DNA from 4 places in the Marinobacter sp. DSM 26671 genome. Region 4 is predicted to be linked to each of the others. Evidence: predicted binding sites of a transcription regulator. Region 4 holds the regulator's gene; each other region holds the start of a gene.
What was found. The regulator FliA, encoded in region 4, starts transcription of late flagellar genes. The targets are predictions, from matches to a motif close to CTAAAGTTTNNNNNNNNNNNGCCGNTAA.

Region 1 (2,203 bases), on a different contig from region 4:
CATGCTCAGATCGATAATGGGGATAGTCTCACCCCGGCTATGGGCTACGCCTCGAACAACCGGCCGGCTGTTGGGCAGGGAGAACAGCTTCGGACACTGCAGCACCTCTTTCACCTTGAACACGTTGATCCCGTAGATCTGGCGCCCCCTGAGACGGAAAAGAAGCAGCTCTAGGCGGTTCTTTCCGACCATCTGAGTGCGCTGGTTGACACTGTCCAAAACCCCTGCCATTTCGATTCTCCTGGCTTGCCGGAATTACAACGGCATATATCTTGCTGTTCACTGAATAATAGCCTGATCGACGGAAACCCGTCATATCAGGGGTGGGTCAGCCCATTTAACGGCCACTTTTACCGAATCCTTAGCCTGATTCGGGCTTTTCTGCCCTGTTGTTGACAGCATAGGACAAACTGATACGTATGCGCATCACGAATTTCGCCCTACTACTGCTAATGTCTGGCCTGAGCACGCCGCTCCTTGCTGGAACGACGGCTGAACAGATTCAGAAAGCAACCCTGGCGTTTCTGGACAGCTTTGCGTCTGAACAGGCCGAGCATGGCTACACCGTTTCCTTCGAACCCGGTTCCATCGACAGCCGCCTCGCTCTCGCCGAGTGCGAAAAGCCTTTGAGTGTAGAGTTCAGCGGGGATCCATGGAAAAGCACCAGCCCGTCGTTGCAGGTAGCCTGCGAAGGAACCCGCCCATGGCGAATGTTTGTTACCGCTTCAGTCTCTATCCATGGGCCAGCCCTGGTGGCAGCGAGGCCACTCACACGTGGAGAGCGAATAACCGAAGGGCTGCTTGCGAAGCAGTCTGTTGAAATCAATTCATCCAGACGGGGCGTGATTACCGACTCGAAGCAGGCGATTGGCATGGAAGTGCGGCGCGCAGTGAATGCCGGATCGCTCGTTACACCAGACATGCTTTCGGCCCCGAATGCGGTCGAACGAGGCGATCATGTTATCATCACCGCCAAAACCGGTGGATTTTCAGTACGTTCCCGGGGCAAAGCCCTGGCAAGCGCCAGCGTTGGCGAACAGGTTCTGGTTGAGAATCTGCGCTCATCGCGCACGATAAGAGCCAGCGTTGTCGCGCCGGGCCACGTGGAGATTCCGATGTGAGCCGCGTGCGGCAGAGGCTTGCCGGAGCGGCAAGTGAATGCCGCAAAACCGGTCGTAAAAGCAGATGAAAAAAAGTGCTAAAAGTACTAAAGGTTTTCGCGGCGCCGCCGTTAAGAAGACATAAACTCGAGTAAGCGCCGCATTCGTGGCGCGACAGGCAAGCAGGTACAGATATGTCAGTTGACTTAAATGGAATTGGCCCCGGCCAGGTCAACACCCAGAGAACCACGGCCGACAAAAGCTCCGGCGCACAGAATACCCAGCCGGCATCCAACGAACAGGCGAAGACACAGGCCCAGGGGGCCCGTGGTGAGAACGTCAGCCTGAGCAATCAGGCAAAGAATCTGAAGCAGCTCGAACAAAAGCTGGGCGATTATCCGGAAATGGATGACGACCGCATCGAGCAGATCCGTTCCGCCCTCGAAAATGGCACGTACAAGATTGACGCCGAGAAGCTGGCCCAGAAAATGCTTGAGATGGATGAAAGCATTTTCGGGTGAGTAGACCATGGCCGCAATTGATGATTTGAAGACCCTTCTTTCCCAGGATATCAGCCAGCTTGAAACACTGGCTGACGTTCTCGGCAAGGAAAAGACCTGCCTTGCGAATTCCGACCTCCGCCAGCTGGACGCCCTGACCAGAGAGAAGAACGATCTCCTCGGTGCAGTCCGCGAACGCGCCAAACAGAAAATCCGAACGCTCGTACAAATGGGATATCGCCCCGAAAGTGGCGAGCCTTCCCGCTTTATTCGCAGCGCCGGATTCTCGGATCTCTTCGAACTCTGGCAGGAAGCGGACCAGAAGCTGCGAACCTGTCAGACGCTGAACCAGACCAACGGTCGCGTAATCAGCCACTTGCAAAAGCGTTTGTCGAGGCTCACAGATATTTTCCGCGGCGCCACCGGCCAGCAAAAGCTGTACGGTGCACAGGGTCAGCAGACCACGGTATCAAGCAGCACGGTGCTCGCCAGCGCCTGAGCCCGGACGCATGGCTCTGCCGAGCCATGCTTTCCACTTCATCGGGTGTAGATGGTCATCTGGGAGTCGGGATGAAACCGGATGTCGTGAATGCTCACGTTGCC
Region 2 (2,203 bases), on a different contig from region 4:
CTTTGCCGAGGGGTTTCATGATCCGCACTGCGGTCCAGACCGCCACGGCCGCCACAGCCAGGAGCACAATAGCAATGGCTATCGCCGCCAGCGTCCACATTTCACGCACCGGCGCCAAGGCCTCGTCTTCGCTAATCTCCGCCACCAGCGCCCAGTTCAGCCCGCCTACGGTAACTGGCCTGTGGGCGGAAAACACTGGCTCGCCACGGTAGGACGTAACCACGCCTTCACCGGAATTTCCGGCCAGGGCCTCATCCACCGATGTCGAACTAATGCGTCCATTCTCCGGGTCGGCAAAGGAAGCGACAACACTGCGGTTTTCCGGATCCAGGTAGGAGTCTGACCGCATCAGGTTATCCGGCCCCACCAGATAGGCATCCCCGGTTTCGCCCATGCCATCTCGTTCCATCATGATGTTGTTCAGGCTGTCGATGGGGAACTGGAAGGCCAGCACGGCCAGCCGCTCATCTTTTTCGGAATATATGGGGGTTGCCACAAATCCGGCGGGCGCACCGTAGGACGGTACATACCGAGTAAAATCAACAAAAGTCGGAGCAGTATCCTGTCCGTCAGACATCGCCTGACGATAAGCTGCCGCCAGGCCAGAATCCGCGTAAGGACCGTCTTTCAGGGAGGTAGCAAAATCCACCTCTTTGGCTACGGAATAGATAACATGGCCTGTATCGGCATCAATCAGATAAATATCGTAGTAGCCGAACGCCTCCTGAAACTCCTTGAACGAGGTGTGCCACTGTTTGTGAAGCGTGTTATAAAACTGCGCGATATGGACGTCAGCCGATACCAATTCGTCTTTCTGCCCCACAGGATTCGGGTTGTCCACGATGTAACCCATCTGCAGAGCCAGGCTGTTTTTGCTGAGGGATGCAACGAAGTCCGAGGCTGAACGTCCGTTAGCACCACCATTTTGCTGCAAGGGTGGCAAAAAATTCTGCTGATAATAAGCCTCGACGTTTTCTCGTAAGGTCGACTGCTCCTCTTGTACCAGTTTTTCATAATTCTGGAATGCCAAACCAAACCCCTGGGCCGCCGTTCGGGTCCCGCGATTATTGGCCATGGCTTTCAGCTGCCGGGCAATAGTGCTGAGATAATCTTCAACACTATGCTGCTTATTGGTAGCCGCAATAGAGAGTCGTTGCAACGCCTGTTCCGTCAGGCTCTGTCGGGCAATTTCGGCGTTAAAAAATGAGATGGCAATGACGGGAAGCAGGCCAACCAGCAGCAAAGTCAGCAAAAGACGTTTCTTGAGAGTCATCAATAGCCCTTCTTTTATATTGTTCTTATGTTAACCATCGGCTATCGGCTGGTTTTCTTTAGCCCAGAACACTTTATAAAAGAGGCGAATCTCTTTTAACCCATTAATATGGGGGGGGGGGGGGAAATAACTCCCCCTCCCACTCGATTCGGGGCAACTGCGTTACCAGTAGATGCCCCGCATGATGGCGGCGAAAGCCACCTGCTCGCTGGACACCTTCGGCTTCTCCCCGGAACGGCTACCAGCGGCGGCCGGTGAATCCGGGAACATCCGGTAACCGGTGTTCATGACGATCTCGGCCATCTTGGGCGCCAGGGCATGAAGCACCTGGGCAAAGATACCCAAACGGGTAGCGATTCGCTTCGGCCGGTAGACGATGGCATCAGCAACCATGGTCGCAGCCTCGTCCGGCGTTAGCGTGGGGACAGAATCGTAGATCTTGGTTGGCGCAATCATCGGCGTTTTCACCAGCGGCATGTTAATGGTGGTGAACGTGACATTGCGATCCGACCATTCCGAAGCGGCGCAGCGGCTGAAGGCATCCAGCGCGGATTTGGAAGCCACGTAAGCCGAGAACCTGGGAGCGTTGGTCAACACACCGATGGACGAGATGTTGACCACGTGACCGCGGCGATTCTCAAGCATCTTGGGCGCAAAGCCCATGATCAGACGAACGGAACCAAAGTAGTTCAGTTGCATGGTGCGCTCGAAATCGTGGAAGCGGTCGAACGACAGATCCAGTGAACGGCGAATCGAGCGCCCGGCGTTGTTAACCAGCACGTCGACCTGGCCATGGTTATCCAACACGGTCTTCACGAACTCGTCGCAGGCATCCATGTCGGAAAAATCGCAGGGATAGGCGTGTACGCTTGCGCCCCGGGACTCCAGCTCTGCGGCCACTTCCTTCAGGCGCTCGAGTTTGCGGGCACC
Region 3 (2,203 bases), on a different contig from region 4:
GATATGTTCCAGTACAACCTTCAGGTTCGGGAAAGCCTCGAGAGTGGGTGCCAGGACACGCTCCAGAAATACCTTTTCCCGGTCAAAAATGTCGATATCGGCATCGGTTACCTCGCCGTGTACCAGCAGCAGCATGCCACAATTGGCCATGGCTTCCAGAACCGGGTAGATGTTGCGGATATCCTTCACGCCGGAGTCGGAATTGGTCGTTGCTCCGGCCGGGTAAAGCTTGGCAGCCACAACGCCGGCAGCCCTGGCATCCCGGATGGTCTGCGCCGTCATGCTCTCGGTCAGATACAGCGTCATCAAAGGCTCGAACTCGGTGCCATTGGCAGCCGCCAGAATCCGCTCCCGGTAGGCTGTGGCATCGGCTGCGGTGGTGACTGGCGGTACCAGGTTGGGCATGATGATGGCGCGACCGAAGCAGGCGGCCGTAGCCGGTACCACGTCGTTGAGAATGTCGCCGTCCCGTACGTGAAGGTGCCAGTCGTCGGGGCGTGTGAGCGTGAGCTTGTCTGTCATGGCGTTTGTCCGAAATACCTTTGGCGGGGCGAGCTTGTGCCCGGTTCTCTGGGAGCCGAAAAAATTTGGCGAATTATACCAGAAGGCGCGGGTGATTGTTTTCCGGTTGGTGGCTAAAGAACTTCCGGCTCAGGCCGTTAAACAGTCTGACTCTGCTAACTCCGGACACTGATGGCTAGCTCTATGGGATTTCGCCCCGGACAACTCCTGAATACTCTGCTGGTTGCCATGTTGCCCGTGGTGCTTCTGCCGGCAACCGCGCAGGCTGCCAGCTATGGCGCCGGAATCGAGAACAGCCAGTGGTATCTCGCCGAGTCGGTATTTGAATGCCGGCTGGTGCACGAAGTTCCCGGCTACGGTCGGGCTGTGTTCAATCATCGCGCCGGTGAAAGTCTCAGCTTTTTCCTGGAGTCTGATTCCGCATTGATGCGACCAGGGCGCGGCAGCCTTGTGGTCGAGGCACCGGCCTGGCGTCCGGGTGTGGCGCCGAAGCCCCTGGGAACGGTCAATGTCTCGGATGATCGCCGTCAGGTCTCGCTGGATACCCGTCAGGCGTTCGTGGTCGCCCATGGACTTCTGGACGGGATGCGCCCGACGGTAACCAGGGAATCGTGGTTTGATGGCCGCCCGGTGCGGGTTCAGGTCTCCAACATCAACTTCGCCGGCGAGTACCAGCGTTATCAGCGCTGTACGTCCAATCTTCTGCCGGTAAACTTTGATCAGATCCAGCGCTCGAGGGTGCCCTTTGCCAGCGGCAGCACGCAATTGTCCGATGCCGACAGGCAACTACTGGATAACATCGTGGCCTATGTGAATGCAGATTCCACGGTCGAGCGGATTTTCGTGGATGGCCATAGTGACAGTATTGGAAGCCGGATCGACAACCGTGCGCTTTCCGAAGATCGCGCCAATGTAGTAGCCGACTACCTCAAGGCGAGCGGTATTGATGAAAACATGATTACCGTTCGGGCTCACGGCGACCAGTACCCGGTATCCAACCGGCCCGCCGATAACCGCCGCACCAATATCCGCCTGCAACGGGCCGGTGACCGCCCGGAACTGCAACAGGCCAACGGCTATGGCGGCGAACCCAGGGGCTGATTGGCGTCAGTAAACCGAATCCAGAACTTCCAGGTGGGCATTGACGCTTTCCGCCAGGGCCCGCAGGTGGTAACCGCCTTCCAGGGTTGAAATGATCCGGTCATTGCTGTGCTCACTGGCGACACTCACAATCATTTCTGTTAGCCAGCGATAATCTTCCGTATCCAGATTCAGTTCTGCCATCGGATCCAGCCGGTGGGCATCAAAACCCGCCGAAATCAGGATCAACTGCGGTTTGAATTCATTCAGGCGCTTCAGCCATCCCGCCTCCACCTGCTTCCGGTACTCTTCAGACGAACAGTTTGCCTCAATCGGAATATTCACGATGTTGTCGGCCTGCCGGTGCACGTGGGAGTGCGGATAGAAGGGATGCTGGAAGCTTGAGCACATCAGGATACGCTCGTCGCCACTGACAATGTCTACGGTGCCATTGCCCTGGTGCACGTCGAAATCGATGATCGCGACCCGCTCCAAATGATGAAAGGTGAGGGCGCGCATGGCGGCCAGGGCAACGTTGTTGTAAAAACAGAACCCCATGGATTTCGCCCGCTCGGCATGGTGCCCGGGCGGCCGGGCACAC
Region 4 (2,203 bases):
GTTCCGCTGGTGCGGTTGGCCGTGGATCGGCTGAAAACACTCCAGCAACAGCAAGCGGTCGCAGAGGGCCTGAAAGAGCACGCCTGAGACCGGACAGATTGACAGCAGGCGTCGGAGACAAAGCCGGCGAAACGTGGCGAGAGACCAAAAACAGTATGAGCAGAGCACATCCGGTACAGGTGATTGCAGTTTCCGGCGGAAAGGGTGGTGTCGGCAAGAGTAACGTGTCGGTGAACCTCGGAATCGCCCTGGCGCAGAAAGGCCGGAGAGTGGTGCTGCTCGACGCCGATCTGGGGCTCGCCAATATCGACGTCTTGCTGGGCATCACTGCCAATCGCAACCTCCAGGATGTTCTGGCGGGCGACTGTGATCTGAAGGACGTTCTGGTGAATGGTCCCGGTGGCATCAAGATTGTCCCCGCCTCTTCCGGTACCCAACGAATGACCCAGCTCAGCCCCATGGAACATGCCGGGCTGATTAATGCGTTCAGCGAACTGGGTGATCAGATCGATGTCCTGATCGTTGATACCGCCGCCGGTATTTCCGAGTCAGTGGTCAGTTTTCTGAGAGCGTCGCAGGAGCTGCTGCTGGTTGTCTGCGACGAGCCGACCTCGATCACCGATGCCTATGCCCTGATCAAGCTGATGAACCGTGATTATGGAACCAACCGCTTCCGTATTCTTGCCAATCAGGTCCGGAATGAGCAGGAAGGCCGGCATCTGTTTGAAAAACTGACCCGGGTCACCGAGCGCTTCCTCGATGTGGCACTACAATACGTAGGAATAGTCCCCTACGATGAGGCCGTGAAGAAAGCGGTTCAGCGGCAGCGTGCGGTGCTGGACGCCTATCCCAGGGCGAAAGCTTCACTGGCCATCAAGGCGCTGGCGGACAAGGTAGATAGCTGGCCGTTGCCGTCCTCTCCCCGCGGGCATCTGGAATTTTTTGTGGAGCGGCTCGTCGAAGTCTGAATCGGATCCAGTCAAACAAAAAACCGGATACATGACATTGGCGAAAAACCTCGGAATCTATAACCAGTCAAGTGCGCAGAAGCCGGCTCAGCTCATTGAGCAGCACGCGCCGCTGGTCAAGAAAATTGCCCTTCACCTGATGGCTCGCCTGCCGGCGTCCGTCCAGCTTGAAGACCTGATGCAGGCCGGCATGATTGGTCTGCTCGAGGCCGCCCAGCGTTACAGCTCCACCAAAGGTGCTACCTTCGAGACTTACGCCGGTATCCGTATTCGCGGCGCCATGGTGGACGAAATCCGCAAGGGTGACTGGGTGCCACGTTCTGTTCATCGCAACGCCCGTCGCATTTCCCAGGCCATCAAAGCCGTTGAAGATCGACTTGGCCGCGAAGCCCACGATCAGGAAGTGGCCGAAGAGCTGGGCATGGGGCTGCCCGAATACCACTCCTACCTTTCCGATTCCAACAGCGGTCGACTTTTTAGCCTCGACGAGCTCAATGAATCCGGAGAGCTGCCGATAGAACAGACAGAGACGCAGGATAATCCCCTTGAGGGTTTGTCCTCCGATGCCTTCCGGCGGAGCCTCGCTGAGGCGATTGAAGACCTGCCGGAGCGGGAAAAGCTGGTGTTGAGCCTTTACTACCAGGAAGAACTGAACCTCAAGGAGATTGGCGCGGTGCTCGGCGTCAGTGAGAGCAGGGTAAGCCAGATTCACAGCCAGGCAGCCCTGCGCCTTCGGGGGCGGCTCTCGGATTGGCGTCAGGAATCGGACAACTGACCGCGTTCAGTCTGTGTCGCCAACGAGGTGGTCTGTAGTTTTTGGTAACCGATGCTTTACAACCGAAGCAAAGGTCCGACAATAAGCGGTTAAAACAGCGGCCTGCTAGACTTTGAACGCAAAGGTCAAACGAATTCCGGGTGTTACTAACTGGAGGTCCCATTGGACAAAAACATGAAAATCCTCATTGTGGACGACTTCTCCACAATGCGACGGATCATCAAGAACCTGCTGCGTGATCTTGGCTTCACCAACACCGATGAAGCTGACGACGGCAACACGGCACTGCCAATGCTCAAAAGCGGCAAATACGATTTTCTGGTGACCGACTGGAACATGCCTGGCATGTCAGGCTTCGACCTGCTCAAGGCCGTTCGGGCGGACGAGAATCTGAAAACCCTGCCGGTATTGATGGTAACTGCTGAGGCCAAGCGCGACCAGATCGTTGCCGCTGCCCAGG

Region 1: a site for FliA is predicted at 1,208-1,235, ahead of flgM (flagellar biosynthesis anti-sigma factor FlgM). Genes of this name have one in related genera too.
Region 2: a site for FliA is predicted at 1,308-1,335, ahead of BM035_RS19855 (methyl-accepting chemotaxis protein). Genes of this name have one in related genera too.
Region 3: a site for FliA is predicted at 636-663, ahead of BM035_RS19870 (flagellar protein MotY). Genes of this name have one in related genera too.

What each region holds. Positions count from the first base shown of each region.
Region 1 is NZ_FONF01000013.1:112,882-115,084, reverse strand. Features, by position in the region: gene BM035_RS14950 (chemotaxis protein CheV) at 1-231, opposite strand, end outside; gene flgA (flagellar basal body P-ring formation chaperone FlgA) at 420-1,121, shown strand; gene flgM (flagellar biosynthesis anti-sigma factor FlgM) at 1,295-1,621, shown strand; gene BM035_RS14935 (flagella synthesis protein FlgN) at 1,629-2,099, shown strand; gene BM035_RS14930 (hypothetical protein) at 2,138-2,203, opposite strand, start outside.
Region 2 is NZ_FONF01000027.1:9,689-11,891, reverse strand. Features, by position in the region: gene BM035_RS19855 (methyl-accepting chemotaxis protein) at 1-1,273, opposite strand, end outside; gene BM035_RS19850 (SDR family oxidoreductase) at 1,436-2,203, opposite strand, start outside.
Region 3 is NZ_FONF01000027.1:14,151-16,353, forward strand. Features, by position in the region: gene pyrC (dihydroorotase) at 1-522, opposite strand, end outside; gene BM035_RS19870 (flagellar protein MotY) at 706-1,623, shown strand; gene BM035_RS19875 (histone deacetylase family protein) at 1,630-2,203, opposite strand, start outside.
Region 4 is NZ_FONF01000017.1:66,933-69,135, reverse strand. Features, by position in the region: gene flhF (flagellar biosynthesis protein FlhF) at 1-87, shown strand, start outside; gene BM035_RS16695 (MinD/ParA family protein) at 156-968, shown strand; gene BM035_RS16690 (RNA polymerase sigma factor FliA) at 1,000-1,743, shown strand; gene cheY (chemotaxis response regulator CheY) at 1,906-2,203, shown strand, end outside.